Regions from separate parts of the Thauera sp. SWB20 genome, predicted to be linked through region 1. Evidence: predicted binding sites of a transcription regulator. Region 1 holds the regulator's gene; the other holds the start of a gene.
The links. Region 1 encodes HrcA, which represses chaperone genes, less so after heat shock. Its sites were predicted from a motif close to TNTTAGCACTCNNNGNCNNNGAGTGCTAANA; they were not measured.
Positions count from the first base shown of each region.

Region 2: a site for HrcA is predicted at 4,982-5,012, ahead of groES (co-chaperone GroES). Genes of this name have one in related genera too.

Region 1 covers NZ_JTDM01000020.1:560,005-575,185, forward strand. Annotated here, with positions in the region: gene PO78_RS16385 ((Fe-S)-binding protein) at 1-79, shown strand, start outside; gene PO78_RS16390 (LutB/LldF family L-lactate oxidation iron-sulfur protein) at 76-1,515, shown strand; gene PO78_RS16395 (LutC/YkgG family protein) at 1,539-2,210, shown strand; gene PO78_RS16400 (bifunctional acetate--CoA ligase family protein/GNAT family N-acetyltransferase) at 2,633-5,338, opposite strand; gene ubiG (bifunctional 2-polyprenyl-6-hydroxyphenol methylase/3-demethylubiquinol 3-O-methyltransferase UbiG) at 5,479-6,183, opposite strand; gene PO78_RS16410 (OmpA family protein) at 6,291-6,989, opposite strand; gene PO78_RS16415 (TRZ/ATZ family hydrolase) at 7,090-8,409, opposite strand; gene PO78_RS16420 (serine/threonine protein kinase) at 8,577-9,941, shown strand; gene hemH (ferrochelatase) at 10,029-11,126, opposite strand; gene hrcA (heat-inducible transcriptional repressor HrcA) at 11,178-12,206, opposite strand; gene PO78_RS16435 (NAD kinase) at 12,326-13,207, shown strand; gene recN (DNA repair protein RecN) at 13,290-14,945, shown strand; gene fur (ferric iron uptake transcriptional regulator) at 15,014-15,181, opposite strand, start outside.
Region 2 covers NZ_JTDM01000015.1:200,165-215,345, forward strand. Annotated here, with positions in the region: gene hemA (glutamyl-tRNA reductase) at 1-82, opposite strand, end outside; tRNA gene PO78_RS07000 (tRNA-Phe) at 222-297, opposite strand; gene PO78_RS07005 (sensor histidine kinase) at 365-1,864, opposite strand; gene PO78_RS07010 (response regulator transcription factor) at 1,833-2,525, opposite strand; gene groL (chaperonin GroEL) at 2,874-4,523, opposite strand; gene groES (co-chaperone GroES) at 4,576-4,866, opposite strand; gene PO78_RS07025 (glycoside hydrolase family 2 TIM barrel-domain containing protein) at 5,132-6,265, shown strand; gene PO78_RS07030 (Lon protease family protein) at 6,444-8,903, shown strand; gene PO78_RS07035 (acyl carrier protein) at 8,979-9,233, opposite strand; gene PO78_RS07040 (dihydrolipoamide acetyltransferase family protein) at 9,258-10,472, opposite strand; gene PO78_RS07045 (alpha-ketoacid dehydrogenase subunit beta) at 10,465-11,436, opposite strand; gene pdhA (pyruvate dehydrogenase (acetyl-transferring) E1 component subunit alpha) at 11,433-12,446, opposite strand; gene acsA (acetate--CoA ligase) at 12,443-14,206, opposite strand; gene PO78_RS23510 (hypothetical protein) at 14,282-14,410, opposite strand; gene groL (chaperonin GroEL) at 14,407-15,181, opposite strand, start outside.

The DNA of each region.
Region 1 (15,181 bases):
CGACACGCTTCGCGGCGAGCACCTGGCGAGCTTCCTGCTGCGCCGCACGACTTCCGCGGGCACGGGAGGGGTGCGATGAGCCACGTCGCCGACACCCCCGCGCAGCCGATCGCCTTCGCCCGCAACGCGCGCGAGGCGCTCGCCGACGCGCAGCTGCGGCGCAACTTCCGCGGCGCCATGGATGCGCTGATGGACAAGCGCCGCAACCAGTTTCCCGACGGCGACGAGCTCGAGCGCCTGCGCGCCTTCGGCAACCGCGTGCGCGCGCGTGCGCTGTCCAAGCTGCCCGATCTGCTCGAGCGCCTCGAGGCCAATCTCGTCCGCAATGGTGTGCAGGTGCACTGGGCGGAGACGGTGGAGGAGGCCAACGCCATCGTGCATGGCATCGCCGAGCGCCACGCGGCGAGGAAGGTGATCAAGGGCAAGTCCATGGTGTCCGAGGAAATGGAGATGAACCATTACCTCGGTGCGCGCGGCGTCGACTGCCTCGAATCCGACATGGGCGAGTTCATCGTGCAGCTGCGCGCGGAGAAGCCCTCGCACATCATCATGCCGGCGATCCACCTCAACGCCGGCCAGGTCGCGAAGCTGTTCCACGACAAGCTCGCGGTCGAGTACACCGAGGACGTCGATCGCCTCATCCAGATCGGCCGCGAGACCTTGCGGCGCAACTTCTTCGAGGCCGACATCGGCGTCTCGGGGGTGAACTTCGCGATCGCCGAGACCGGCACGCTGCTGCTGGTGGAAAACGAGGGCAACGGCCGCATGTCGACCACGGTGCCGCCGGTGCACATCGCCGTCACCGGCATCGAGAAGGTGGTCGAGAACCTGCGCGACGTGATCCCGCTGCTGTCGCTGCTGACGCGCTCGGCCACCGGCCAGCCGATCACCACCTACGTCAACATGATCTCCGGCCCGCGCAAGGCCGACGAGCTCGACGGCCCGCAGGAAGTCCACCTGGTCCTGCTCGACAACGGCCGCAGCCAGGCCTTCGCGGACGGCGAGCTGCGCCAGACGCTGAACTGCATCCGCTGCGGCGCGTGCATGAACCACTGCCCGGTGTATACGCGGATCGGCGGCCACGCGTACGGCACGGTGTATCCCGGGCCGATCGGCAAGATCGTCACCCCGCACATGCTCGGCCTGGAGACCACCCGCGACCTGCCCACGGCCTCGTCGATGTGCGGCGCCTGCGGCGAGGTGTGCCCGGTGAAGATCCCCATCCCGTCCCTGCTGCGCCGCCTGCGCGAGGAGGCGGTGCGTGCGCCCGCGGCCGAGCCGCATCACGTGCGCGGGCAGGGCGCCAAGCACTCGAGGAAGGAGACCCTGGTGTGGAGGGCGTGGCGCACGCTCAACACCTCTCCGGGCCTGTACCGCGCGGCGATGTACGCGGGCACCCGCCTGCGCGGGCTGATGCCGGCCGACATCGGGCCGTGGACGCGCTACCGCAGCGCGCCGAAACCGGCCGCGCGCAGCCTGCACGAGCTCGCCCGCGAGCATCTGGGCGAGCAATGAACGACGCCAGGAGCGAACCCCGAATGAATGCGAAAGAACGGATCCTCGGCAAGCTGCGCGCCAGCCTCGCGGGGACGACCCCGGTCGCCGACGACTACGACATCGGCCTGGTCACCGATCCCTGGCGCTATGCGGCGGACGAGCGCATCGCGCGCCTGCGCCGCATGCTCGAGGCGGTGCATGGCGAGACGCTCGTCACCACGGTGGCGCAGTGGCCGCAGCGCGTGCTGGAGGCGCTCGCCGCGCGCGGCATCGACGAGCTGCTGGTTTCGCCTGCCACCGCGCACGGCCGCCGCCTGGCGGAGCACGTGCGTGCACAGGATGCGGCGCTGCGCCTGAAGGGCTACGAGAACCCGGTGGAGGCGTGGAAGGACGAGCTCTTCTTCCATACGCCCGCCAGCCTTACCGGCACGCTCGGCGGCATCGCCGCCACCGGCAGCCTGGTGCTGTGGCCGAGCCCGCAGGAGCCGCGCCTGATGAGCCTGGTGCCGCCCCTGCACATCGCGCTGCTGAACGCGAGCGAGGTGCGCGACAACCTCTTCGAGCTCATGCACGCGCAGCGCTGGACCGACGGCCTGCCGACCAACGCGCTGTTGGTGTCGGGGCCGTCCAAGACGGCCGACATCCAGCAGACGCTGGCGTACGGTGCGCACGGGCCGAAGGAGCTGCTGGTGCTGGTGATCGAGGACGCCTGAGCGCGGCGCGGATCGTGGGCGCGCCCGGCCGTGTCGACGATCCACACCGCGGCTTGCCGGAGCGGCGGAATCGCGACTCGCGTCGCTCCTACCGCGCGGCTCCGGCGATGCGGAGGTGTTTCCGCGGGTCCGTCCAGGCGCGATCGTGGCGACCGGTCCCTCGCCACGCACCCCGCACCCGCAGCCGCTTCCGTAGGAGCGACGCAAGTCGCGATGTCCGAGACCGGTCCCTCGCCGCGCACCCAAACCCGCAGCTTCTTCTGTAGGAGCGACGCAAGTCGCGATCTCAGGGGCCGTTCCATCGCCGCGCACCCCGCACCCGCAGCTTCTTCTGTAGGAGCGACGCAAGTCGCGATCGCGGCGACCGCCTACCGGCGCCGCGTCGCCTCATGAATCGCTGCTCGCGCCTCCGTCGACTCGCCTCACCCCTCCGATGGTGGTCGGAGCTCGAAGCTCGCCCGCACCACCCCCGGCTCCTCCGAGGCCTTGAGCTTGAAGCCCAGGTGCTTCAGCAGGCCGAGCATCGGTTCGTTCTCGCCCATCACCTCGCCCACGAGGCGCTGGATGCCGATCTCGCGCGCGTAGCGCACCAGCTTGTCCATGAGGATCGAGCCCAGGCGCTGGCGCTTGAGGTCGGAACGGATGACGAGGGCGAACTCGGCGGTGTGGTTGTCCGGATCGGCCACCGCGCGCGAAACGCCCAGGGTCTCGGGCTTGCCGTCGGGGCCGGTCGCGGTGGCGATGAAGGCCATCTCGCGGTCGTAGTCGATCTGCGTCAGGCGCGCCATCTCGCGACGCGGGAACTCGGGGATGTAGTTGAAGAAGCGATAGATGAAGTCCTCGCGGGTGAGCCGCGACAGGAAGGCGTAGTGCGCCGGCTCGTCCTCGGGGCGGATCGGGCGCAGCAGGATCGGGCGGCCGTCGCGCAGCCGAGAGGGCTCCTCGAGCGCCTTCGGGTAGGGCTGGATCGCCAGCCGGTGCTCGTGGGCGGTGGCCGGACGCAGGCGCATGTGGGCGTCGAGCGCCTGCACGCCGTGCTCGTCGACGAACACCGGGTTGATGTCCATCTCGTGGATCTCGGGATGGTCGACGACGATCTGCGAGACCTTGGTGAGGGTGAGCGCGAGCGCGTCGCGGTCGGCCGCGGGGAGGTGGCTGCGCGCCTCGAGCAGCGCTGCCGCCTTGCTGCGGGTGATGAGGTCGTCGGCGAGCGGCTTGTTGAGCGGCGGCAGGCCGACCGCGAGGCCACGGAAGATCTCCAGCGCGCGACCGCCTTCGCCGAACACGATCACCGGTCCGAACAGCCGGTCGGTGCTGACGCCGATCAGCAGCTGGCGCGCGTGCCCGCGCATCACCATGCGCTGCACGGTGAAGCCGCTCACCGACACCGGCGGCTCGGCGCGGCCGGCGCGCTCGATCATGCCGCGTGCAGCGACCTGGACCGCCTCGGTGCTCTCGAGGTTGAGCGCGACGCCACCGACGTCCCACTTGCGCCGGATGTCGCGCGACATCAGGGTCAAGGCCACCGGCAGGCCGATGCAGCCGGCGATCTGCGCGGCCTCTTCGGGGGTGGCGGCGAGGTGGGTCTGGATGACGGGCACCCCATAGGCCGCGAGGACGTCCTTGGATTCGGACTCGGTCAGGCTGGCACGCGATTGGGCGAGCGCGCCCTGGATCACCGCCCGCGCGCGCGCGGCGTCGGGCTTGAAGGCTTCGGGTTCGGAGGTCGGCACCTCCATCAGCACCTCGGAGGCGATGCGGTGGCGGTGCATGTGCAGGAAGGCGCTGGCCGCGTGCTCGGGCGAGTCGAAGGTGGCGATGCCGGCGTTGATGAAGAGGTTGCGCTCTTTCTCCACGCTCTCGTCGCCCACCCAGCAGGTCATCAGGTTGATGCCGGTCTCGCGTGCGGTGGCGATGACCTGCTGCGCGGTGTCGATGCTGCTGGAGAGCGCGTTCGGGGTGTGGATCAGCAGCACGGCGTCGCCGTCGCGCTCTTCCTGCAGGATCTTGAGCAGGCGCTCGTAGCAGGCCGGCTCGGAGTCGACGCGGATCTCGAGCGGATTGCGTCCGTTCCAGGCCGGCGACATGAAGCGGCGCAGGCGCTCGATGGTCTGCTCCTTGAGCGCCGGCAGGCTGTAGCCGGCAAGGTAGAGGCTGTCCTCCACCATCAGGCCGGCACCGCCGCCGTTGCTCAGCACGACCAGGCGGTTGCCGCGCAGCGGGCGGGCGCGCAGCACGGTCTCGGCGGCGCCGAACATCTCCTCGAGTTGGTCCACCCGCAGGATGCCGGCGCGGCGCAGCGCCGCGTCGTGCACGTCGTCGTGGCTGACCAGGTTGGGCATCTCGAGGAAGAGCGGGTCGGAGACGCCCATCAGCGGGTTGTCGGGCGAGCGTCCGGCCTTGATCGCGATCACCGGTTTGTTGCGCGCGGCGGCGCGCGCGGCCGACATGAAGGCGCGGCGATCCTGGATGGATTCGATGTAGAGCAGGATCGCGCGCGTGCCCGAATCGGCGGCGAGGAAGTCGAGCACCTCGCCGAAGCCGATGTCCAGGCTGTCGCCGAGCGAGACGAAGTGCGAGAAGCCGACCTTCTTGCGCAGCGCCCAGTCGAGCACCATGGTGCCGACCGTGTCGCGCTGGGAGACGAAGCCGAGCTTGCCGGGGCGCGCGGCGATCTGCGAGAAGGTCGCGTTGAGCCCGAGTCCGGGTACCAGGATGCCCAGCGTGCCGCCACCGAGCAGGCGCATCTCGTAGCGGCGGGTGATCTCGAGGATGCTGCGCTCGATCGGACGGCCGTCGGCGCCGAGCGTGGTGTCGAGCTGGTTGGCCATCACCATCACGGCACGCGCGCCGCGTTCGCCGAGCTCCTCCACCAGGCGGGGCACGAGCGGCGCGGGGGTGCAGATGATCGCCAGGTCGGGCGTCTGCGGCAGCGCGGCGATGCTCGGATAGGTGAGCACGCCCGCCACCGAGGTGCGGCGGGGATTGACCGGCATGATCGGGCCGGCGAACTGGCCCGAAAGCAGGTTGCGCATGAGCACGTTGCCCATGCGGCGCTCGCGCGCGCTCGCGCCGATCACGGCGATCGAGCGTGGATTGAACAGGCTTTTCAGGTGGCGGAAGCTCATCGCCTTGCTCCCCGGGGAGGAATCGCTCGTCTGCAGTTTAATGCATGCCTGCCGCACATGCATGAACTGAATTGCGGCCGGGTCGAGCGGCCCGCCAGCGCCCGGTTCTCCGCGTCGAACTCGAGCTGTCCGGACGAGGTTCAGCCGGCGGCGACGGTGTGCATTAAATAGTTTACGTCCGTGTCGCGGCCGAGCGAGTAGGTCTTGGCGAGCGGGTTGTAGGACAGGCCGATGATCTCCTGCACGTCCAGGTGCGCATTGCGGCAATGGCGGCTGAGTTCGGAGGGCTTGATGAAGCGGGCGTACTCGTGGGTGCCGGCCGGGAGCAACTTGAGCAGGTATTCGGCGCCGACGATCGCGAACAGGTAGGACTTCGGATTGCGGTTGAGCGTGGACAGGAAGACGTGGCCGCCGGGTTTTACCAGCCGGGCGCAAGCGGTGACGATGCTGGCCGGATCGGGGACGTGCTCGAGCATTTCCATGCAGGTGACGACGTCGAAGCGGCCGGGCGATTCCTCGGCGAGTGCCTCTGCGCTCATGTGGCGGTAGTCGACCTTGTGGCCGCTCTCGAAAAGGTGCAGGCGGGCGACGCTGAGCGCCTTCTCGGATAGGTCGATGCCGGTCACCTCGGCGCCGAGCGCGGCCATGCCCTCGGCGAGGATGCCGCCGCCGCAGCCGATGTCGAGCACCTTCTTGCCGGCGAGCGCGGCCTTGCCGTCGATCCAGCCCAGGCGCAGCGGGTTGATCTCGTGCAGCGGACGGAACTCGGAGGCGGGGTCCCACCAGCGGTGGGCGAGGTCGCTGAATTTCTGCAGTTCGGCGGGATCGGCGTTGACGGTGTTCATGGCGTTCGAGGGTCCTTGCTTGCACGCACGGGCACCGGGTGCGCGCGCGCCCGGCACAAACGAAAAAGCCCCGCCGAGGCAGGGCTTTCGGGTTACCGACTCCGGAATTACTTGGAGCCGATGACTTCCACTTCGACGCGACGGTCCGGCTGCAGGCAGGAGATCTGCGCGGCGCGGCCACCGACCTTGTCGCACTTGTTGCCGGTCACGGGCTGGGTTTCGCCCTTGCCTTCGGTGTAGACGCGGTTGGCATCGACGCCCTTCGAGACCAGGTAGGTCTTGACGGCGGCGGCGCGACGCTCGGACAGGCGCTGGTTGTAGGTGTTGGAACCCAGGCGGTCGGTGTGGCCGACGGCGAGGATCACTTCCAGCTTGAGCGACTTGGCCTGGGCGGCGAGTTGGTCGAGCTTGGCCTTGCCTTCAGCCTTCAGGACGGCCTTGTCGAAGTCGAACAGGGCGTCGGCCGACAGCTTGACCTTGTCGGCGGTGGGCTTCGGACCCGGAGCCGCGGCAGCAGCCTTCACGGTGCACTTGTCGGCGGGGACGATGTCCTTGTCGCAAGCGCAGCCGACCGGCAGGTCGCCGGCGAGGGCGGTCGAGGCGGCGGCGGGGCTCCAGTAGCCGGTGCGCCAGCACAGGCCGGTGCCGCTGCGAGCGACGACGTTGCGCGCGTCGATCACGTAGGGGATTTCACCCTTGCCGGCGACGACGACGTCGCTGACCTGAGCGAAAGCGCTCGGGGCGGACAGGCCGATCGAGGCGATGGCGGCCAGCATGAGCATCTGCTTCTTGGATTGTTTGATCATGGTTTCCTCTTTGAAGGGCGAGTCGCCGGAATTGCCACTGAACGAAATGAAGACTGGCGAATCTGCCGTCTTCGTGTCGGTTTGTACCAGTATATCCAGTTCAATTACCGAGCTTAGTTTGCCACATCGACACGAGCCGGAGCAATTCGGTGTCGTTAATATGCAACAGCGAGACGCCTTTGTCCACGCGGGTTTCGCCGTCGATCCATACGTGGGAGACGTTTTCGCGACCGCATACGTAGACGAGATGCGACACCGGATCGAAACAGGGCCGGCATTGCGGTGCGGAAAGGTCGAGTGCGCAAAGATCGGCGCATTTGCCTTTTTCGATCGAGCCGATGCGATCGTCCATGCCCAATGCGCGCGCGCCCCCGAGCGTGGCCATGCGCAAGGCGGCATGCGCCGGTACCGCGGTGGCATCCAGGCTGCCGACCTTGGCGAGCAGCGCGGCGTGGCGCATCTCCTGGAGCAGGTCGAGGCGGTTGTTGCTCGCCGCGCCGTCCGTGCCGAGGCCGACCGGGACGCCGGCGGCGAGCAGGCGCGGCACCGGCGCGATGCCGCTGGCGAGCTTCATGTTCGAGGTGGGGCAGTGCGCGACGCTGCAGCCGTGGCGGGCGAGCAGTTCGATGTCGGCCTCGTCCAGATGCACCGCATGGACGCCGATCAGATTGCTGCCGAGCACGCCGAGGCGCGCGAGGCGAGCGAGCGGCCGGCAGCCGTGGACGGCGAGGGAGTCGGCGATCTCTTGTGCGGTCTCGTGGATGTGCACATGGATCGGCAGGCCGAGTTCGTCCGCGAGGGTCTGCACCTGGTGGAAGCTGTCGTCCGAGACGGTGTAGGGCGCGTGCGGGGCGATCGAGAAGCCGAGCCGCGGGTGGCCCTGCCAGCGGTCGCGGGCGGCCAGGCCCTTGCGCAGGTAGTCCTCGGGGTCGCTCGCGTACGAGGTGGGGAATTCCAGCACGACCGCGCCGACCACCGCGCGCATGCCCGCGGCGGCGAAGGCTTCCGCCGCCGCCTCGGGGTGGAAGTACATGTCGCTGCAGGTGGTGATGCCGCCACGGATCATCTCGGCCGCGGCGAGCAGGGTGCCGTCGCGCACGAAGGCGGCGGAAACGTGACGGCTCTCGGCCGGCCAGATCGCCTCCTCCAGCCAGCGCATCAGCGGCAGGTCGTCGGCGATGCCGCGCAGCAGGCTCATCGCGGCGTGGGTGTGCAGGTTCACCAGGCCGGGGATCAGCAGGTGCCGCGGCAGCTCGACCACCTCGTCCGCGACGTAGCGCGTGCGCGCCTCGTCCTGGCCGAGGAGATCGACGATGCGTCCGCCGCGGATCGCCACCGCGTGGTCGGCGAGCACAGCGTCGCGCGGTTCGACGGGGACGATCCAGCGGGCGTTGATCAGCAGGTCTACGGCTTCGCTCAAGGCGGCTCCTGGCGGGCAGTTGCGGGGAGAGCCTCATTCAAGCATGCGCGGCCCGGGCGGACAATCCCGCGCCGCTGCGGGTGTGGAGGCGCACGCCGGCACCGGATCGTGCAACAATCGCGCCGAAGCCCGCCGGCCGCGCGGGCGCCCCCGCCCTGCAAGACAGCATGAACCGGATTCCCGAACGCATCGGCAAGTACAGGATCATCAAGGAGATCGGCCGCGGCGCGACCGCGGTGGTCTATCTCGCCGAGACCCCGGACTACCCCGAGCCGGTGGCGCTCAAGCACGTGCGCTTCGACGACAAGGCGCGCGACGAGGCGAAGTGGAACCGCCGCCTGATCAAGCTGCTGAAGGCCGAGCGCGTGGTGTCGGGCCGCCTCGACCACCCCAATATCATCCGTATCCACGATGCCTCGATCGAGCCCGACGAGGCCTACGTGGTGATGGAGTACTTCCCGGGCGGCTCGCTGGAGCGCTACTGCAGCTTCCAGAACCTGCTGCCCATCCATCGCACGATCGGGATCGTGTTCAAGTGCTGCATGGCGCTCGACCACGCTTACCGCCAGGGCATCGTGCACCGCGACATCAAGCCGGCGAACATCCTGGTCGACGAGCAGGACAACGTGAAGATCACCGACTTCGGCCTCGCGCTCAACATCAACAAGAAGCTCGACACCGACTCGACCTTCATCATGGGCGTAGGCTCCCCGGCCTACATGAGCCCGGAGCAGATCAAGGGCTATCCGCTCAACCAGAAGACCGACCTGTATTCGCTCGGCGTGCTGCTGTTCCACATGCTGACCGGGCGGCTGCCCTTCCGCGCGAGCAATCCGGCGCAGCTCGTCTATAAGATCATCAACGCCGATCCGCCCTCGGTCTCGCAGCTCAACCCGGACGTGCCCGAGCAGATGGACGCGGTAATCCGCAAGGCGCTCGAGAAGGACCTCTACTCGCGCTACCGCAACGGCGCGGAGTTCGCCAAGGACCTCGCCGCGGTCCGCTACCAGATCCTCGACGAAGGTCACGTGCACCACGACGCCGAGCGCTTCGCGCGCCTGCGCAAACTGGCCTTCTTCACCGAGTTCGAGGACGTGGATCTGTGGGAGGTGATGCGGATCTGCGCCTGGCGCAAGGTCGGCAGCGACCTCGGCCTGATGCGCGAGGGCGACCTCGATCAGCGCTTCGGGATCGTGCTCGAGGGCAAGGTCGAGCTCTCCATCGGCGGGCGGCGGGTGCTGGAGGTGGGGCCGGGCGAGGTTTTCGGCGAGCAGGCCTGGCTCGACCAGCTCGAGCACAAGCAGCTGCTGAGCGCGGTGTCGCTCGACGAGCTCAGCTATCTCGAAGTCAACCCCGCCGCGCTCGCGCTTGCGAGCGAGGAAGTGCTGGAGCGCTTCCGTCGCCAGCTTGGCACCGTCGCCGTGCGCCGGCTTGCGGCGGTGTCGCGCCAGGCGGCCGAGCACGCCCCCGCGGCGGTGCGTGCGGTGCGCGCGGCGCCGGTCGGGCACGACCTGCAGATCGTCGACTACTGAATGAATTGCGGGTGGAGTCCGCCCGCACCCGCCTGAATCCCTCCGAGCCGGGCTGTTTCGGCCAGTCTGTGCGGGCGGGCATCGCTGCTACTGCCCGGCGCCGAGCGTGCGTGCGCGCTCGAGTGCGGCGCTGCGCGCGGCGGCGTCCGGCGCGGCGATCTCCAGCCAGTTGCCCAGGTGCTTGCGCACCAGCGCGGCCAGCGCCTTGATCCAGGCGTCGCGCTCGTTCAGGCAGGGGATGTAGTGGAAGGCCTGGCCGCCCTTCTCCAGGAAGGCTTCCTTGCACTCGAGCGCGATCTCCTCCAGCGTCTCCAGGCAGTCCGCGACGAAGCCCGGGCACATCACGTCGACGCGGCGCACGCCCTCGGCGGCGAGCTGTTCCAGGGTGGGCTGGGTGTAGGGCTTGAGCCATTCTGCCTTGCCGAAGCGCGACTGGAACGTGACCAGTACGCGCTCGCGTGCCACGCCGAGGCCTTCGGCGACGAGGCGGCCGGTCTTGTGGCACTCGCAGTGATAGGGGTCGCCGAGATCGAGCGAGCGCCGCGGCACGCCGTGGAAGCTCAGCAGCAGGCGCTCGGGCTCGCCGTTGGCCGCCCAGTGCTCGCGCACGCTCTTCACCAGCGCATCGATGTAGCCAGGGTCGTCGTGGAAATTGCGCACGAAGCGCATCTCGGGCTGGTTGCGCCAGCGCGCCAGGCTGCGGCCGACCTCGTCGACCACGGTGGCGGTGGTGCTCGCGGAATACTGCGGGTACATCGGCACCACCAGGATGCGGGTGCAGCCGCGCGCGCGCATCGCGTCCAGGGTGTCGCCGATCGCGGGTGCGCCGTAGCGCATCGCGTAATCGATGTCGAGCCCGTCGTAGCCGTCCTTGGCGAGATAGCCGGCGAGCAGCTTGGTCTGACGTACGGTGTGCACCAGCAGCGGTGAGCCCTCGTCGGTCCAGATGCTGGCGTATTTCTGTGCCGAGGCCTTGGGCCGCGTGTTGAGGATGATGCCGTTGAGGATCGGCCACCACACCAGGCGCGGGATCTCGACCACGCGCGGGTCGGAAAGGAACTGCTTGAGGTAGGGACGCAGCGCGGCGGCGGTGGGGGCGGCGGGGGTGCCCAGGTTGACCAGCAGCACGCCGGTGCGCGGCGTGCTGTCGTGACGGTGGATCGGTTCGGGCCGGTAACGGGGCATCGTGGTCCTCGGGTGGGGGCGTGCGCACGGCAAGGCAGGCGCACGCCGGAATCAGTGCTTGGAGGAGAGGGCGTTCGAGAGCAGCCGGGCGGTGATGTCGACGATCGGGATCACGCGGTCGTAGGCCATGCGGGTGGGGCCGATGACACCGAGCGAGCCGACCACCTGGCCGTCGACCTCGTAGGGCGCGGTGATCACGCTGCAGCCGTCGAGCGGGGCGAGGCCGGATTCGCCACCGATGAAGATCTGCACGCCCTCGGCGCGGTTGGACAGGTCGAGCAGCTGGAGCAGGCCGGTGCGCTGCTCGAAGAGCCTGAAGAGCTCGCGCAGCTGCGACATGTTGCTCGACAGGTCCTCGACGTCGAGCAGCTTGGTTTCGCCCGAAAGTACGTAGCTCGCCGCGTTGTCTTCGGCGGCTTCCGAGCCGGCGTCGACGGTCGCGGTCATCAGTTCGCTCATGTCGCTGCGCAGCTGGCGCAGCTCGTCGCCGAGGCGGCGGCGGATCTCCTCGAAGGACAGGCCGGCGAAGTGCTCGTTGAGGTAGGCGGCAGCGCCGTTGAGCTCGGTCGGCGTGTAGGCGCGCCGGGTGATCAGCAGGCGATTCTGCACGTCGCCGCCGGTGGTGACGATGATCAGCAGGATGCGATTTTCGGCCAGGCTGATGAACTCGAACTGGCGGATGCGCACCGCGTCCTTGCGCGGTGCCACCACCACGCCGGCGAACTGGGTGAGTTCGGAGAGCAGGTGCGAGGCCGAGCTGATCAGGCGCTGCGGCTGGTTGGGCAGCAGCTGGCCTTCGAGGGCGCGCACGCGGGCGTTCTCGAGCGGCTGCACGGTGAGCAGCGAGTCGACAAAGAAACGATAGCCGAGCGCGGTCGGGATGCGGCCTGCCGAGGTGTGCGGGCTGGCGATGAAGCCCATCTCCTCGAGGTCGCTCATCACGTTGCGCACCGTCGCCGGCGACAGCTCCAGACCGGAATAGCGCGACAGCGCGCGCGAGCCGACCGGCTGGCCGTCCGCGATGTGGCGTTCGATCAGGGTCTTGAGGAGGATCTGGGAGCGTGCGTCGAGCGGATTCATGGCTGCCTGGAGTCGAGAGGCCGATTCTATTGAAGCACGCCCGCGCTGGCCACTGCGGGCCACCGCGCGCGGGCGCGGCGGTGTCAAGCGCGGGGACGATTGTGGTTTAATCGGCGCCCATGAGCACGCCATTCCGCACGCTTGCCCTCATCGGCAAATATCAGAGCCCCGACGTGGCCGAGTCGGTGCTGTCGATCGCCCGCTTCCTGCGCGATCGCGGCCTTGCGGTGTTGATCGAGCAGGGCACCGCGAGTTCCATCGGCGGCGCCCACGACTTCCCGGTGGCAAGCTACGAGCATATCGGCGCGAGCGCCGACCTCGCGGTGGTGATCGGCGGCGACGGCACCATGCTGCACACCGCGCGCCGGCTGATCGAGCACGGCGTCCCGCTGGTGGGCGTCAACCTCGGCCGCCTCGGCTTCCTCACGGACATCGCGCGCAGCTCGGCCACCGAGCGCCTCGCCGAGATCCTCGACGGCGCCTTCACCGCCGAGGACCGTTTCATGCTCGACGTCGAGGTGCTGCGCGGCGGCGCACGCGTGTTCCACACGCTCGCCCTCAACGACGTGGTGGTGAACAAGGGCGAGCTCGGGCGCATGATCGAGTTCGAGCTGTCGATCGACGAGGAGTTCGTCTACACCCAGCGCTCGGACGGCATGATCGTATCCACCCCCACCGGCTCGACCGCCTACGCGCTGTCGGCCAACGGCCCGATCCTGCACCCGAGCGTGGGCGGGATCGCGCTGGTGCCGCTGTGCCCGCACGCGCTCACCGCACGCCCGATCACGCTGCCCGACTCCTGCCGCATCGACATCGTGCTGCTGCCGCCGCACGACGCCCGGGTGCACTTCGATGGCCAGACCCGTTTCGACCTGCGCGCGGGCGACTGCGTGCGCATGACACGCTCGAGCCGCAGCTTGCGCCTGCTGCATCCCGAGGGCTATTCCTACTTCGCGATGCTGCGCCAGAAGCTGCACTGGAGCGCGGCGCCGAGGGTGTGAGCGCACCCGCCGCCCGATCTCCGCGCCGCCACTCCTCAGGCCCCGTCGTCCCGTCCCAACCCCACCCGCGACCGCCGCTGCCATGCTCCGCCGCCTGACCATCCGTGACTTCGTCATCGTCGATCGCCTCGACCTCGAATTCGCCGCCGGCTTCGGTGCGCTGACCGGGGAGACCGGCGCCGGCAAGTCGATCCTGCTCGATGCGCTCGGGCTCGCGCTCGGCGGGCGCGGCGAGGCAGCCATGGTGCGCAGCGGCCGCGAGCGCGCCGACGTGGCCGCCGAATTCGACCTGCCCGCCGGCGAGGGACTCGCTGCCTGGCTCGTCGAGCAGGAACTGCCCGCCGACGAGGGCATGCTGATCCTGCGCCGCACGATCGATATGGGCGGCCGCAGCCGCGCGTGGATCAACGGCGTGGCGGCCACGCTCGCTCAGCTGCGCGCCGCCGGCGAGTGGCTGGCCGACATCCATGGTCAGCACGCCCACCACGCGTTGCTGCGCACCGACGCGCAGCGTGCCCTGCTCGACGCCCAGGCGGGCGCGGGGGCGCTGGTCGCCGAGGTGGCCGCGCGCCACCGCGAGTGGCAGCGCCTGCTGCGCCTGCAGCGCGAAGCGGAGGCCGACTCGGCGAGCTCGGCGCGCGAGCGCGAGCTGCTCGCCTGGCAGCTGCGCGAGCTCGAGCAGGTCGGCTTCGACATCGAGGAATGGGCGGAGATCAATGCCGAGCACGCTCGCCTGGCCCACGCCGCGAGCCTGATCGAGGGGGCGGAGGCGGCGGTGGTGGCGCTCGGCGAGGGTGAACTTGCGGTGTGCTCCGTGCTGGGCCGCCTCGACGGCCGCATCGCCGCGCTGGCCGACTTCGACGCCGGGCTGGCGGATGTGCGCGAACTGATCTCCGCCGCCGCCATCCAGGCCGACGAGGCCCTGCACGCCCTGCGCCGCTATCGTGACCGGCTCGACCTCGATCCGGGACGTCTCGCCGAGCTCGAGCGCCGCATCGCCGCGGTCATGGAGGCGGCGCGCAAGTATCGCGTCCAGCCCGAGGAGCTGCCCGCGCTCGCGCAGCAGTGGCGCGAGCGCCTGGACACATTGGAAGCGACCGCCGATCCGGCGCGCCTTGCCGCGGCGGCGCAGGCGGCGCGGGCCGCCTTCGAGTCCGTCGCGGCCGAGCTCACCGCGGCGCGCCTCCCCGCCGCGCGCCGGCTGTCGGAGGAGATCGCCGCCGCGATGCAGGACCTGGCGATGGCGGGTGGCCGCTTCGAGGTCGCGCTCACACCTTGCGCACCCTCCGCGGCAGGCGTCGAGGAGGTGGAGTTCCGTGTTGCCGCGAATGCCGGCCAGCCGCTGCGCAGCCTCGCCAAGGTGGCTTCCGGCGGCGAACTGTCGCGCATCGGGCTGGCCATCCAGGTCATCACCAGCCGCGACAGCGCGGTGCCCACGCTGATCTTCGACGAAGTGGACGTGGGCATTGGCGGTCGCGTCGCCGAGATCGTCGGCAAGCTGCTCGCCCGCCTCGGGCAGGATCGCCAGGTGCTTTGCGTCACCCACCTGCCCCAGGTGGCGGCCTGCGCGGACTGGCAGTGGCGCATCGCCAAGCGCGAGCAGGGCGGCGAGACGCTGAGCGAGGTCGCGCCGCTCGACGACGCGGCGCGGGTGGAGGAGGTCGCGCGCATGCTCGGCGGCGTGAATATCACCGCGACCACCCGCGAACACGCGGCCGAGATGCTCGGCCGGCGCTGATTTCCGCGTCGTCCGCGCGCCCTCGGCGCTGGCGCGCATCCGTCGCGATGCCTCGGTCCGGCGCGGCTTCAGTCCTTCTCGCGCCCGAGGTTGGGGCAGTTTTCGCGCTGGCAGTCGGCGTAGATGTAGAGCGCGTGCTCGCGGATCGCGAAGCCGCGTTCGAGCGCGATCTGGTTCTGCCGACGTTCGATCTCGGCGTCGAAGAACTCCTCGACCTTGCCGCACTGCATGCACAC
Region 2 (15,181 bases), on a different contig from region 1:
TGCGCTCGGGCTGGAACGCGACGCGTTCGCGGATGACGAGCGGCGCGGTGTGATGGTTCAAGCCGAGGGCGAAGAGTTGCATGCGGGAGGGGGGTGGGACGGAGCGAGCCGGATTATAACACCGCGCCTGCGCCCCAAAATTGAGCCGGAACAGCGACTTCTGGCCGCAAATTGACGCCGCAAAGCAAATGGGCCGACACTCGGTCGGCCCATCGGGATTCTGGTGGCCAGTCGCGGAATCGAACCACGGACACGCGGATTTTCAATCCGCTGCTCTACCAACTGAGCTAACTGGCCAACGAGGTCCGCATTATAGCCAGTCTTTTTCCTTTGTCAAAGGGTTTGGCGAAAATGCCCGAAAAGCTCAGCCCAGGGCGTCGTGATCGCCCTGCACCTGCCGCGGTGGCTGCAGGTGGCTGCGCGGGAAGACCACGCGGGCGAGCGTGCCGCGTCCGCCCGGGCCGGCGTCCAGGGTGACGGTGCCGCGGTGCAGCTCGGCAATCTCGCGCACGATCGGCAGGCCGAGGCCGGAGCCATCGACGCCGCTGCCGAGCACGCGGTAGAAGCGCTCGAAGACGCGCTCGCGGTCGGCCTCGGGGATGCCGGGACCGTTGTCCTCGACCTCGAACACCGGTGAGCCGGCGTAGCGCGTGCGCGCGGTGACGCTGCCACCGCGCGGGGTGTACTTGATCGCGTTGTCGACCAGGTTCTTCAGCATCTCGCGCAGCAGCACCGGGTTGCCCTCCACGCGCAGGGCCGTGTCGCCCGCCTCGACACCGAGGTCGATCCGCTTGGCCTGCGCGCGCGGATAGAGCTCCAGCGCCACCTCGCGCACGATCGCATCGAGGTCCACCGTCTCCACCGCGTAGAGCTTCTCGAAGCTCGCCTCGGCGCGGGCGAGCGAGAGCAGCTGGTTGATCAGGTGGGCTGCGCGGTCGGTGCTCTCGGCGATGCGGGTGAGCGACTGGCGCAGCTGGTCGGGGTCGGTCTCGTGCATGGCGAGGTCGGTCTGCATCTTGAGCCCGGTCAGCGGCGTGCGCATCTGGTGCGCGGCGTCGGCGATGAAGCGCTGCTGCGCCTGCAGGTTCTCTTCCAGGCGCGCCATCATGTCGTTGTAGGCGATGATGAGCGGACGCACCTCCTCGGGCACGCTGGATGGCTCGACCGGTGACAGGTCGGTGGGACGGCGGCGGCGGATCAGGCTCTGCAGCCGGTTGAGCGGCGCGATGCCGCGGCTCAGGCCCACCCACACCAGCACCACCGCGAGCGGGATGATGGCGAACTGCGGCAGCAGCACCCCGGTGACCACGCGCGAGGCGAGGTCGGTGCGCTTGTTGCGCGTCTCGGCGACCTGCACGAGCACGAAACGATCGGCCTGCGCAGGGTCGGGGCGCACGAAGCGCCAGGCGATGCGCACCTCCTCGCCCTGGATCATGGCATCGCGCAGCTGCACCTCCTCGCCGTCGACTGCGGACGAGGTCGGCATGGGCGGGATCTCGGCGTCGCCGCTGACCGTGACGCCATTGACGTCGGCCACCTGGTAGTAGACGACGTCGTCCTGGTCGGCGCGGAACAGCGCGCGCGGCGGCGCCGGAAAGCGCACCACCACCTGGCCGTCCTCGACCTCGACCAGGCGCGCGAGCGCGCGCACGCCGTCGGCGAGTGCGAGATCGTAGGGCTGGTTGGCGATGCTGTCGGCGACGTTGTGGGTGACGATGATCGAGATCGGCCACAGGAACAGCAGCGGCGCGAGCATCCAGTCGAGGATCTCGCCGAACAGCGAGTTCGGCGGCCCGGACTTGCGCGGCGCGTTTGCGCCGCGCGGCGCGCGCTCAGGCCTGGACTTTCGCCGCAGGGGCAGCATCGGGGTTTTCCAGGCAGTACCCCAGGCCGCGCACGGTCACGATGCGCACGCCGCTGTCCTCGAGCTTCTTGCGCAGGCGATGGACATAGACCTCGATCGCGTTGCTGGACACCTCCTCGCCCCAGCCGCACAGGTGGTCAACGAGCTGGTCCTTGCTGACCAGGCGGCCGACACGCAGCAGGAAGATCTCGAGCAGGCCGATCTCGCGCGCCGACAGCTCGACGAGCTGGCCGCCGATCTTGACCACGCGGTCGGCCTGGTCGTAGCTCAGCTGGCCGATCTCGATGCAGCGCGGCTGGCCGGTGCCGCGGCGGGTAAGCGCACGCACGCGCGCTTCCAGTTCGGGCAGGGCGAAAGGCTTGGTGAGGTAGTCGTCGGCACCGGCATCGAGCCCGCGCACGCGGTCGTCGACGCCATCCTGCGCGGTCAGGATCAGCACCGGCTGAGCCGACTTGCGCGCGCGCAGGCGCTTGAGCACCTCGATGCCGTTCATGCGCGGCAGGCCGAGGTCGAGGATGAGCAGGTCGTAACCCTGGCCCGCGAGCGCGGCATCCGCCTCCATGCCGTCCGCCACGTGATCGACTGCACAACCACCGCGCCGCAGGGCGCGACAGATGCCGTCGGCGATCACCGGATCGTCTTCCGCCAACAGGATACGCATAGCATTCCGGCTGTAAGTTGCTTGTAAGCGGAGATTCAGAGAATGTTTCCGCTGTTCTCCTTTTGCTCGGTCTTCGGGGACGTGGCTGCTGCGCGCAGCGGCGTTCCGGGGAGCGCCCGCCCATCTGGGCCGCGGCGCTCCCCACCGACTTTTACTCCCCGAATTAAATAATTATCCCACGCTTTGCGCAGTCGCAGGCAGCCTCCCCGGCGGCTGGACGCGGGACGGCTCGCGCCGTGCCGGAACCGATGGACGCAAAAAGGCCCCGCCGAGGGCATTCCTCGACGAGGCCTTGTTCGCTTGCAGCGGGCGGGAGGTCCGGCGGACCGGACCTTCCCGGGCAGGCAGTTACATGCCCATGCCCATGCCGCCCATGCCACCCATGCCGCCCATGTCGGGCATGCCGCCCATCGGCTTGTCCTCGGCCAGCTCGCCGACCATGCAGTCGGTGGTCAGCATCAGGCCGGCGACGGACGCGGCGTTCTGCAGCGCGGTGCGGGTGACCTTGGTCGGATCCAGCACGCCCATCTCGACCATGTCGCCGTACTCGCCGGTGGCGGCGTTGAAGCCGTAGTTGCCCGAGCCCTCGACGACCTTGTTCACCACCACGCTCGGCTCGTCGCCGGCGTTGGCGACGATCTCGCGCAGCGGCTGTTCCATGGCGCGCAGCACGATCTTGATGCCGGCATCCTGGTCGTGGTTGTCACCCTTGAGCTCGCCCAGCGCGGCGCGGGCACGCAGCAGCGCGACGCCGCCGCCGGGGACGATGCCCTCTTCCACCGCAGCGCGGGTGGCGTGCAGGGCGTCCTCGACGCGGGCCTTCTTCTCCTTCATCTCGACTTCGGTGGCGGCACCGACCTTGATCACCGCAACACCGCCGGCCAGCTTGGCCACGCGTTCCTGCAGCTTCTCGCGGTCGTAGTCGGAGCTGGCTTCCTCGATCTGCACGCGGATCTGCTTGACGCGCGCCTCGATGCGGTCGGCCTGGCCGGCGCCGTCGATGATGATGGTGTTTTCCTTGCCGACTTCGATGCGGGCAGCCTGGCCGAGGTCGTCCAGGGTGGCCTTCTCGAGGGTCAGGCCGACTTCTTCGGCGATGACCTGGCCGCCGGTCAGGATGGCGATGTCTTCCAGCATGGCCTTGCGACGGTCGCCGAAGCCCGGGGCCTTGACGGCGCAGGTCTTGAGGATGCCGCGGATGTTGTTCACCACCAGGGTGGCGAGCGCTTCGCCTTCGACGTCCTCGGCGATGATCAGCAGCGGACGGCCCGACTTGGCGACCTGCTCGAGCACCGGCAGGAGGTCGCGGATGTTGGAGATCTTCTTGTCGAAGAGCAGGACGAAGGGCTGCTCGAGGATGGCAACCTGCTTGTCCGGGTTGTTGATGAAGTAGGGCGACAGGTAACCGCGGTCGAACTGCATGCCCTCGACCACGTCGAGTTCGTTCTGCAGCGACTTGCCGTCTTCGACGGTAATCACGCCTTCCTTGCCGACCTTGTCCATCGCACGGGCGATGATGTCGCCGATGTCGCTGTCGGAGTTGGCCGAGATCGAGCCGACCTGGGCGATCTCCTTGTTGGTCGAGCAGGGCTTCGACAGCTTCTTGAGCTCGTCGATGGTGGCGACGACGGCCTTGTCGATGCCGCGCTTGAGGTCCATCGGGTTCATGCCGGCGGCGACGAACTTCATGCCTTCGCGCACGATCGACTGCGCCAGCACGGTCGCGGTGGTGGTGCCGTCACCGGCGATGTCCGAGGTCTTGGAAGCGACTTCCTTGACCATCTGCGCGCCCATGTTCTCGAACTTGTCCTTCAGCTCGATTTCCTTGGCGACGGAGACGCCGTCCTTGGTCACGGTCGGGGCGCCGAACGAGCGCTCGAGCACGACGTTGCGGCCCTTCGGGCCCAGGGTCACCTTGACCGCGTTGGCGAGGATGTTGATGCCGGCGACCATGCGCTCGCGGGCGGAATCACCAAACTTGACTTCTTTAGCTGCCATTCTTCAGAACTCCGGAATCGTTTCGATTAGGGTTGATCGGTGCGGGGGAGGCTCAGGCCTCGACCACGCCCATGATGTCTTCCTCGCGCATCACGAGGAGTTCGTCGCCTTCGACCTTCACGGTCTGGCCGGCGTACTTGCCGAACAGCACCTTGTCACCGACCTTGACGGCCATCGGACGGACCTTGCCGTCGTCGAGGATCTTGCCGTTGCCGACCGCGAGGACTTCGCCCTGATCGGGCTTCTCGCCGGCGCTGTCCGGGATCACGATGCCGCTGGCGGTCTTGCGTTCGGCTTCGAGGCGCTTGACGATCACACGATCATGCAGGGGACGAATCTTCATCGAGTTCTCTCCTAACTGAGGTTCAACTGTCTGGGTTGATGAAACACGCGGAACCAGTCCGCAGGAAAAGGATCTGCTGTGGCGATGGACGGGCTTGCACCCGTCGATCGAGGCTTGTTAGCACTCGACGCCAACGAGTGCTAATAATAGGGACGGGTCCAGAGGATTTCAAGTGCGCTTCCTGTTAACTTTTTTCTGCGCCGTGATGGCGCTCGCCGCGGCGCCCCTCCACGCCCAACGCCAACCTCCCCCCCTCGCCGCCTCCATGGACGCACGATGGAAGGGCGCCGCCTTCGAGGGCGACCGCGCCAGCCTCGCCCGCCTCGCCGCCGCCGGCGCCAAGGTCGTGCGCGTGTACCGCCAGTCCGACGCCTGGGTGCTCGACGAGGCGCACCGCCTCGGCCTGAAGGTGGTGATGGGGCTGTGGCTGGAGCACCCGCGCCACGGTTTCGACTACGCCGACGCGCGCGCCGTGCGCGCACAGGAAGACGCCCTGCTCGACTTCGTCGCCCGCCACCGCAAGCACCCTGCCCTGCTCGCCTGGGGCGTGGGCAACGAGATCGAGACCGGGGTCGCCGACCCGCTGCCGCTGTGGCGCGCGGTCGACCGGCTGGCCGCGCGCATCCGCGCGCTCGACCCCGACCACCCCACCATGATGGTGGTCGCCGACACCGGCATGGACGCCTTCCGCGCACTCGCCGGCTGCTGCCCCAACGTCGAGCTGCTCGGCATCAACGTCTACGCCGGTGCGGTGTTCGACCTGTCGCAGCGCCTGCGCGCGGCCGGCATCGCCAAGCCGGTGGTGGTCGCCGAGCTCGGCCCGCTCGGGCAGTGGCAGGCCGGGCGCAAGCCCTGGGGCGCGCCGGTCGAGCTCACCAGCACCGAGAAGGCGCGCTTCTTCACCGAGGCCCTCGCCTTCCTCGACCAGCAGGCGCAGATCCGCGGCGTCTTCCCCTTCCTGTGGGGCGCGAAGCAGGAACAGACCGCGACCTGGCACGGACTGCTGCTCGCCGACGGTAGCCCCACCGCGATGAGCGACGCTCTCGCCGCCGCCTGGGGGCGGCCGCAGCCCCGGCCCGCACCGCGCATCCGCGGCATCGGCATCGGCGCGGACGAGTTCGCCGCCGGCGCGGAGATCTCCGCCGGCATCGACGCGGTCGCCCACGACGGCAGCGCGCTCGCCGCCGAGTGGGCCGTGCACGCCGAGGCCACAGACCTGCGCAAGGGCGGCGATGCCGAGACCCCGCCCACGCGCATCGACGTGCGCGTGCTGCACGCCGATGCCGCCAGCGTGCGCTTCGTCGCCCCGGCGCAGCCCGGCGCCTACCGCCTCTTCATCACCGTGCGCGACCGCGAGGGCAAGGCAGGGACGGCGAACCTGCCGTTCCGGGTGAGGTAAACGAGGCCTCGCCCGCAGCAGCGTCGTCTCCCTCGCGCCTGCGGCTCTCGCACGTTCGTGCCCCCTCCTCCCGTGGGCGCACGGTGCCCGCCCCGCGCATTCCTCCCCGCTTGGTCCGCCGCCCCGCCCCGGGGTTAAGATGACTCGCAGAAGAACCCCAAGCGCAGGAGGCGCGCCCATGTCCGCTCCGCTCACGCCGCCGGCCCCCTTGCCCGTCGAGCGCCTGGCGACTCGCTGCGACCCGGCAGCGCTCGGCATCGAAACCTCCGCCCAACTGCCCGAGCTCGACGTCGCCCGCCTCCACGGCCGCGCGGTCGACGCGATCCGGCTCGGCCTCGACATCCGCGCCGAGGGCTACAACCTCTTCGTGCTCGGCGACCCCGGCAGCGGCCGCCACGAGCTCGTCCGCCGCCTGCTCGAGGACACGCGCGGCCGCGGCGATGCACCCGCGGACTGGTGCTACGCATGGAACTTCGCCAACGCCGCCCAGCCTCGGCTGCTGCGCCTGCCCTGCGGGCGCGGCCCGGCGCTGCGCGACGATCTGGCCCGCTTCGTCGAGGAGCTGGTGCCGGCGATCGGCGCGGTGTTCGAGAGCGAGGAGCACCGCAACCGCATCGAGGCCCTGCAGGAGGAGGCCAAGACGCGCGAGGAGAGCGCCTTGCGCAGCCTCGGCGACGAGGCCCAGAAGCTCGGCGTCGCGCTGCTGCGCACCCCGCACGGCTTCGCCTTCCTGCCGATGAAGGACGAGGGCAGCACGCTCACGCAGGAAGAATTCGAGCAGCTGCCCGAGGCACGCCAGCACGAGCTCGGCGAGCACATCCGCGCGCTGCACGAGCGCCTGCACCGCCTGATGAGCGATTTCCCGCGCTGGCGGCACGAGCTGCAGAACCGCATCCGCGACGCCGGGCGCGAGGCGATCCGCGCCACCGTCACCCACATGGTCGACGAATTGAAGGCGCGTCACGCAGACCTGCCCGAGGTGTGCGCGCATCTGGACGCGGTGCTCGCCGACGTCGTCGCCAGCGGCGAGTCGCTGCGCGCGACGCCGCACGCCGACGAGGACAGCGAGACGCTGACCTACACCGGCAGCATCAGCGTGCAGCGCTATCTGGTGAACCTGCTCGTCGCCAACCCCGCCGACGGCACCCGACCGATGGTGTACGAAGACCACCCCACGCTGCAGAACCTGGTCGGCCGCATCGACCACCTGGTGCACATGGGCACGCTGGTGAGCAACTTCACCCTGATCCGCGCCGGCGCCCTGCACCGCGCCAACGGCGGCTTCCTGGTGCTCGATGCGCTCAAGCTGCTGTCCCAGCCCTTCGCCTGGGAGGGGCTCAAGCGCGCGCTCAAATCCGCACGCCTGCGCATCGAGTCGCTCTCGGAGCTGATCGGGGTGACCGGCTCGGTGCAGCTCGAGCCCGAGCCGATGCCGCTCGAGCTCAAGGTGGTGCTGATCGGCGATCGCCTGACCTACTACCTGCTCGGCCGCTACGATCCCGAGTTCGCCGCGCTGTTCCGCATCAACGCCGACATGGAGAGCGAGATCGAACGCTCCGCGGACAACACCGCCGCTTACGCCTGCCTGCTCGCCACCCTGGCGCGCCGCGCCGGCCTGCCGCCCTTGTCGGCGCCGGCGCTGGCGCGCCTGATCGAGCACGCGGCGCGCCTCGCCGCCGACGCCGAGCGCCTGAGCGCGCGCACCCAGCCGCTCGACGACCGCCTGCGCGAGGCGGCCCACTTCGCCCTCGCCGCCGGCGCCGCGCGCATCGAGCGCGAGCATGTGGACGCCGCGATCGCGGCCCACCGGCGCCGCCACGAACGCATCCGCCTCGGCCACCTCGACCAGATCCTGCGCGGGCAGTGGCTGATCGACACCGCGGGCAGCCACGTCGGCCAGGTCAATGGCCTGGCGGTGGTGCCGCTCGGCGAAGACAGCTTCGCCCACCCGCAGCGCATCACCGCCACGGTGCGCGCCGGCGCCGGCGAGGTCATCGACATCGAGCGCGAGGTCAAGCTCGGCGGGCCGATCCACTCCAAGGGCGTGCTGATCCTGTCCGCCTTCCTCGCCGCACGCTTCGGCTGGATGCTGCCGCTCTCGCTCAAGGCGAGCCTGGTGTTCGAGCAGTCCTACGGTGGCGTCGAGGGCGACAGCGCCTCGCTCGCCGAGCTGGTGGCCCTGCTCTCGGCGCTCTCGGGCGTGGCGGTGAAGCAGTCGCTCGCCGTGACCGGTTCGGTGAACCAGTTCGGCGTCGTGCAGCCGGTAGGCGGGATCAACGAGAAGATCGAGGGCTTCTTCGACCTGTGCGCGGTGCGCGGTCTCGACGGCCGCCAGGGCGTGCTGATTCCGCGCGCCAACGTCTGCCACCTGATGCTGCGCGACGACGTGGTCGAGGCGGTGCGGGCCGGGCGCTTCGCCGTGTGGGCGGTGGCCGACGCCGACGAGGCGGTGGAGCTGCTCACCGGCGTGGCGGCGGGCGTGCCGGACGAGCAGGGCAGGATGGCTGCGGGCTCGATGAGCCGGCGCGTCGTCGAGGGCCTGCGCAAGCTGGCGAGGATGCAGCGCGAGTTTGCGCGGCGGGGACACGAAGACGACGCCGACGCGGCCGGGCATCGAGGCCGGCCGCACGCATCCTGACGCAGGTGGCGCGCGCCGAGAGCGGGGTCGGCACCGGCCGGACGTTTGCGGCCGTTCGGGCGATCGTCGTCGGGCTCAGCCGGCTCGCCGGCGCGCGTCGCGCAGGTACGCGACCAGGTCATTCACCGTCGCGAGCTTGCGATAGTCCGCCTCGGGAATCTCGACCGCCAGCCGCCCGGCAAGACCGACCAGGAAGTTCAGCCAGTCCATCGAATCGAGGTCGACCTGCTGGCGCAGCGGGCGCTCGGGGCGCAGCCCGGCCTCCTCGATTTCCGGAGCGATTTCCTTCAGCGTTGCGATGACGATGCTGCGCAGTTCGGTGTCGTCCATGGCGGTTCCGTCCGGAATGGGAGTTCACAGTTCCTCCGGCCGCTGCAGCAGCTCGCGCAGCTCGGCGAGGAACAGCGCGCCGCGGTGGCCGTCGGAGACGCGATGATCGGCGGCGAGGCTGGCGGTGACGACGGGCATCACGCACAGCTCGCCGCGGTCCTCGCGCACCCAGGGCCGCGGCGCGATGCGGCCGAAGCCGACGAGGGCGACCTGGGGCGGATAGATCACGCCCGCCACCGCCTCCACGCCCTGCTCGCCGAGATTGGTGACGGTGACCGTCGGATCGCCCATCTCCGAGCTGCGCAGCGAACCGGCACGCGTGCGCCTGACCAGGTCGGCGAGCTCGCGCATCAGCACATCCAGCGGCTTGTGGTCCACGTCGTGCAGCGCCGGGGCGATCAGGCCGCCCTGGCGCAGCGAGATGGCGACGCCGACGTGGATGCCCTGCGCGGCGACGAACTGGCCGTCGCGGTGGAAGCCGTTGAGCTCGGGGTACTTGCGCAGCGCCAAAGCAACGGCCTTCAGCTGCAGCACCGCCATCAGCAGGCGCTCTGTGATCGGGCGTCCCGCGTTGGCGCGGCCGAGCCAGTCCTGCGCGCGCGCCATCGGCACGGTTTCGAACAGGTAGTAATGCGGGATCTCGCGCTTCGAGCGGCTCATCGCCGCGGCGATGGCGCGGCGGGTCTCGGCCTGGCGCTCGGCAGCGGAGATCGGGCTTGGCGTCGCCGCGGGTGGTGAAGCAGGCAGTCGTGCAGCCGCCACGGCACGCTCCACGTCCTCCAGCGTGACCGCGCCGCCCGGGCCGCTGCCCGACAGCGCGGCAAGCTCCACTCCCAGCGCCTCGGCGCGCTTGCGCGCGGCGGGCGAGACGCGCAAGCGCCCGGCCGGCGCGGGCGAGACGTCCGGCGCGGGTTTCGCCGCGGGCGCTTCGACCACCGGCACCGCCGCCGCTGCAGCCGCCTTCACGGTCTTCGTGCGCGTCCTTTTCGCCGCCGGCGCCTCGCCGGGCTCCAGCAGCGTCGCCATCACCGTGCCGACCGCCATCCGCGTCCCCGGCTCCACGAGCAGTTCATGCACCGTGCCGTCCTGCCAGATCTCGACATCCACCGCCGCCTTGGAGGTGTCGACGATGGCGACGACCTGACCCTTCACGACCCTGTCTCCAGGGCGCACGAGCCACTCCAGCAGCTTGCCTTCGTCCATGTCGGCGCCCAGCGAAGGCAGCTTGAACTCAAACATTCAGCAGCTCCTTCACCGCGGCGACGATCTTCGGCACCTGAGGCAAGGCGGCCTCCTCGAGGTGCTTGGCGTACGGGATCGGCACCTCCTCGCTGCACACCCGCGCGGGCGGCGCGTCGAGCTCATAGAAGCAGGTCTCGACGATGCGCGCGATCAGCTCGGCAGCGAGGCTGCCGCTGCGCCAGCCTTCGTCCACCACGACCGCACGATGCGTCCGGCGCACCGATGCGGCGACGGTGTCGATGTCCAGCGGGCGCAGCACGCGCAGATCGACCACCTCGACCTCGACGCCCTGGGCCGCCAGTTCTTCCGCCGCCTGCAGCGCCTTGGGCAGGCAGCCACCGTAAGCGAACACGCTTGCCTGCGCGCCGGCGCGGCGCACCGCGGCGCGGGCGATGTCGCAGCGCCAGTCGTCCGGCAACTCGTCTTCCAGGTTGTAGAGCTGGGCGTGCTCGAAGATCACCACCGGATCGGGGTCGGCGAGCGCCGGCGCGAGCATGCCGCGCGCGTCGGCCACGGTGGCCGGCGCCAGCACGCGGATGCCGGGAATGTGGGCGTACCAGTTCTCCAGGCTGTGCGAGTGCTGCGCGCCGAGCTGGCGCCCGGCGCCGGTGGCCATGCGCAGCACCAGCGGCACCGAGCACTGGCCGCCGGACATGTGGCGCAGCAGGGCGGCGCTGTTGACGATCTGGTCCAGCGCCAGCAGGCTGAAATTGACCGTCATCACCTCGACGATCGGACGCAGGCCGCCGAGCGCCGCCCCCACGCCGGCGCCGACGAAGCCGAGTTCGGACAGCGGCGTGTCGCGGATGCGCTCGGGGCCGAACTCCTCCAGCAGGCCTTTCGACACCGCATAGCTGCCGCCGTAGCGGCCGACGTCCTCGCCCATCAGGAACACGCGCGCATCGTTCTGCAGCGCCTCGCGCAGCGCCAGCCGCAGCGCCTCGCGGTAGCTCATCCTCATGGCGTACCCCCTGCGGCCGCGCCGGCCGGCGTGTGCACGTCCTTCAGCAGATCCGCCACCGGCTCCCATGGCGCCTGTTCGGCGAACGCGACCGCGGCGGCCACCTCGGCTTCGGCCTCGGCATCGAGCGCGAGGAAGGCCTCCTCGTCGAGCCTGCCCTCGGCCTTCAGCTGCGCGGAGAGGCTGTGGATGGGGCCGCGCTGCTTCCACTCCTCGATCTCGGCCTTGTCGCGGTACAGATCGGGATCGAACATCGAGTGCGCGCGGAAGCGGTAGGTCTGCAGCTCGACGAAGGCCGGGCCGCCCCCCTCCCTCACCTGCCGCACCGCGCGGCTCACGGTGTCGAACACCGCGCGCACGTCCATGCCGTCGGCGCGGAAGGTGGCGACCCGGTAGCTCGCCGCCTTGGCGCACAGGTCGGTCTGCGACTCCGAGCGCGCCAACGCCGTACCCATCGCGTACAGGTTGTTCTCGCAGCAGAACAGCACCGGAAGCTGCCACAGCGCGGCGAGGTTGATCGACTCGTGGAAGGCGCCTTCGGCCATCGCGCCTTCGCCGAACACGCACAGGGTGACGCGGCGCACGCCTTGCAGCCTGTCCGCCAGCGCCAGGCCCACGGCCAGCGGCAGGCCGCCGCCGACGATGGCGTTGCCGCCGTAGAAGCGGCGCGCCACGTCGAACAGGTGCATCGAGCCGCCGCGCCCGCGCGAGCAGCCCGCCGCCTTGCCGAACATCTCGGCCATGATCGCGTCCATGCCCACACCGCGCAGCAGCGCGTGGCCGTGCTCGCGGTAGGTGGCGACGACGTTATCGTCGGCGGCGAGCGCGTGCATCGCGCCGGTGGCGCAGGCTTCCTCGCCGATGTAGAGGTGCAGGAAACCGCGGATCCTGCCGGCACCGTAGAGCTCGGCGCATTTCTCCTCCATGCGGCGGATGCGCAGCATGTCGGCCAGCAGGCGCAGCTCCAGCGGACGCTCTGCAGAGGCCCTGGGCTTGCGTGTGCGCGTCATGCTCCGGCCTCCAGCGTGGAGGTGTCGCCTTCGGGCAGGCCGAGTTCGCGCGCCTTCAGCAGCCGGCGCATGATCTTGCCGCTGCGCGTGCGCGGCAGCACCGGCAGGAAGTCGATCTCCTTGGGTGCCACCGCCGCGCCGAGCTTCTTGCGCGCATGACCGAGCAGCTCCTTGCGCAGCGCCTCCGAAGGCTCGAAGCCCTGCTTCAGCGACACGAAGGCCTTCACCACCTCGCCGACCATGTCGTCGGGCTTGCCGATGACGCCGGCCTCGGCCACCGCCGGATGCTCCATCAGCGCGCTCTCGACCTCGAAGGGCCCGATCAGGTGGCCGGCCGACTTGATCACGTCGTCGCTGCGGCCGACGAACCAGTAGTAGCCGTCGGCATCGCGCCGCGCCAGGTCGCCGGTCAGGTACCAGTCGCCGGCGAAGCACTTGCGGTAGCGCTCCTCGTTGTTCAGGTAGCCGCGCAGCATCGATGGCCAACCACGCTTCAGGGCCAGTTCGCCCTCCTCGTCGGGCGCATCGACGAACTCCACGCCGCCGCCTTCGCGCGGACGCACGATCGCCGCCTCGACACCGGGCAAGGGCTTTCCCATCGAGCCGGGCTTGATGTCGAGCGCGGGAAGGTTGGCGATCATGATGCCGCCGGTCTCGGTCTGCCACCAGTTGTCGTGGATCGGCTTGCCGAGCACGTCGCGGCCCCACCACACCGCCTCGGGATTGAGCGGCTCGCCCACGCTGGCGACGAAGCGCAGGCGGGGGAAGGAAAAACCGCGCGCCAGCTCCGGCCCGGCCTTCATCAGCATGCGGATCGCGGTGGGGGCGGTGTACCAGACGCTGACCCGCTGCTCCTGCAGGATGCGGTACCAACGCTCGGCATCGAAGTCGGCCACGTCGACGATGGAGCTCACGCCGTGCAGCAGCGGCGCGACGATGCCGTAGGAGGTGCCGGTGACCCAGCCGGGGTCGGCGGTGCACCAGAAGATGTCGCCATCATGCAGATCGAGCGCGTAGCGGCCGGTCGCCCAGTGGGTGAGGACCGCGCCATGCACGTGTATGGCACCCTTGGGCGTGCCGGTGGTGCCGCTGGTGAAGTGCAGCAGGGCGAGGTCTTCGGGCCGGGTCGCCACCGTCTCGAACGTGTCCGCGGCCTGCGCCATCAGCGTGGCGAGGTCCTGGGTGGCGGGGATGGCCGTCGCGCCATCCTCCTCACCCACCAGCAGGACATGGCGCAGGCTCGGCAGGCGATCACGCAGCTTCGCCACCTTGCGCTCGTACAGCAGGTCGGTGGTGACCAGCACCGCCCCCTCGCCGATGCCGATCCGGGTGGCGATCGGCTCCGGGCCGAAGGCGGAGAACAGCGGCGACACCACGCAGCCCGCCTTCAGGCCGCCGAGCACCGCGATGTACAGCTCCGGGATGCGCCCGGTCAGCACGAAGACACGCTCGCCGCGCCGCACGCCCAGGGTCCGCAGCACGTTGGCGAAGCGGCTGGTAAGGCGCGACAGCTCGCCGTAGCCGACATCACGGAGCGAGTTCTCACCGAGGAAACGGAAGGCGATGCGCTCGCGCAGCGGGCCATGCGCGTGGCGCTCGACCGCCTCATGGGCGATGTTGAGCCCGCCGCCGGGCAGCCCCGCCAGCTCGGCGCGCGCCGCGTCCCAGGAGAAGCCGGCACAGGTCGCGGCGTAGTCGGCAAGATTGGGCGGCACGGCCAGATCGGCGGCCGTCTTGTGGATGATCGCGGGGCGCTGCATCGCCTTCTCCTCACCATCGTCTTCATCGTCGCATGGCAGCGACGTCTTCGCGTCGGCCACCTCCCCGGTTTCTTTTTAGGCCAGCAGGGCCGCCTCGGCCATGCTGCCGAAGCCCGGGCCGCGCATGAGGAGGCCCATCGCCGCCGTTTCGACGTCCCCCTTGCGGTGAATGCAGCGGCGCAGCGCCTCGCTACGGCCGATCACCCGCCCGGCGCAACAGCCCCGGCTTGCGGCAGCTCGGCCACCAGGCAATCGGTGGTGAGGATCAGGCCCGCCACCGAGGCCGCATTCTGCAGCGCACTGCGCGTGACCTTGCACGGGTCGAGCACGCCCATCGCGATGAGGTCGCCGTATTCCTCGGTCGCGGCATTGAAGCCGAACGCGCCGCTGCCCGCCGCCACCTGGTCCAGCACCACGGAAGGTTCCAGGCCGCCGTTGGCGACGAGCTGGCACAGCGGCTCCTCCACCGCGCGCAGCACGATCTGGATGCCGCAGTCCTCGTCGTGGTTGACGCCATGCAGCACGCCCAGCGCCGCGCGCGCGCGCAACAGCGCCACGCCGCCGCCGGGCAGGATGCCTTCGGCCACCGCGGCGCGTGTCGCATGCAGCGCGTCCTCGACACGCGCACGGCGCTCCTTCATCTCGGACTCGGTGGCCCCACCCACCTTCACCACCGCCACGCCGCCGGCCAGGCGCGCGATGCGCTTCTCCGGGCCCTCGCGCTCGAAGTCGGAGCGCGTGCCCTCGAGCTCGGCGCGGATGCGGGCGATGCGGGCCTCGATCAGCGCGTGCGCGCCGCCGCCACCCACCAGCGTGCAGCGGTCCTTGTCCACCTCGATGCGGCGCGCGCTGCCCAGCTCGGCCGCGGTGGCGTGTTCCAGGCCGATGCCGGTCTCGCCGCCGACCAGCGTGGCGCCGGCCAGCACCGCGATGTCCTCGAGCATGGCGCGGCGGCGCTCGCCGAACTCCGGCGCC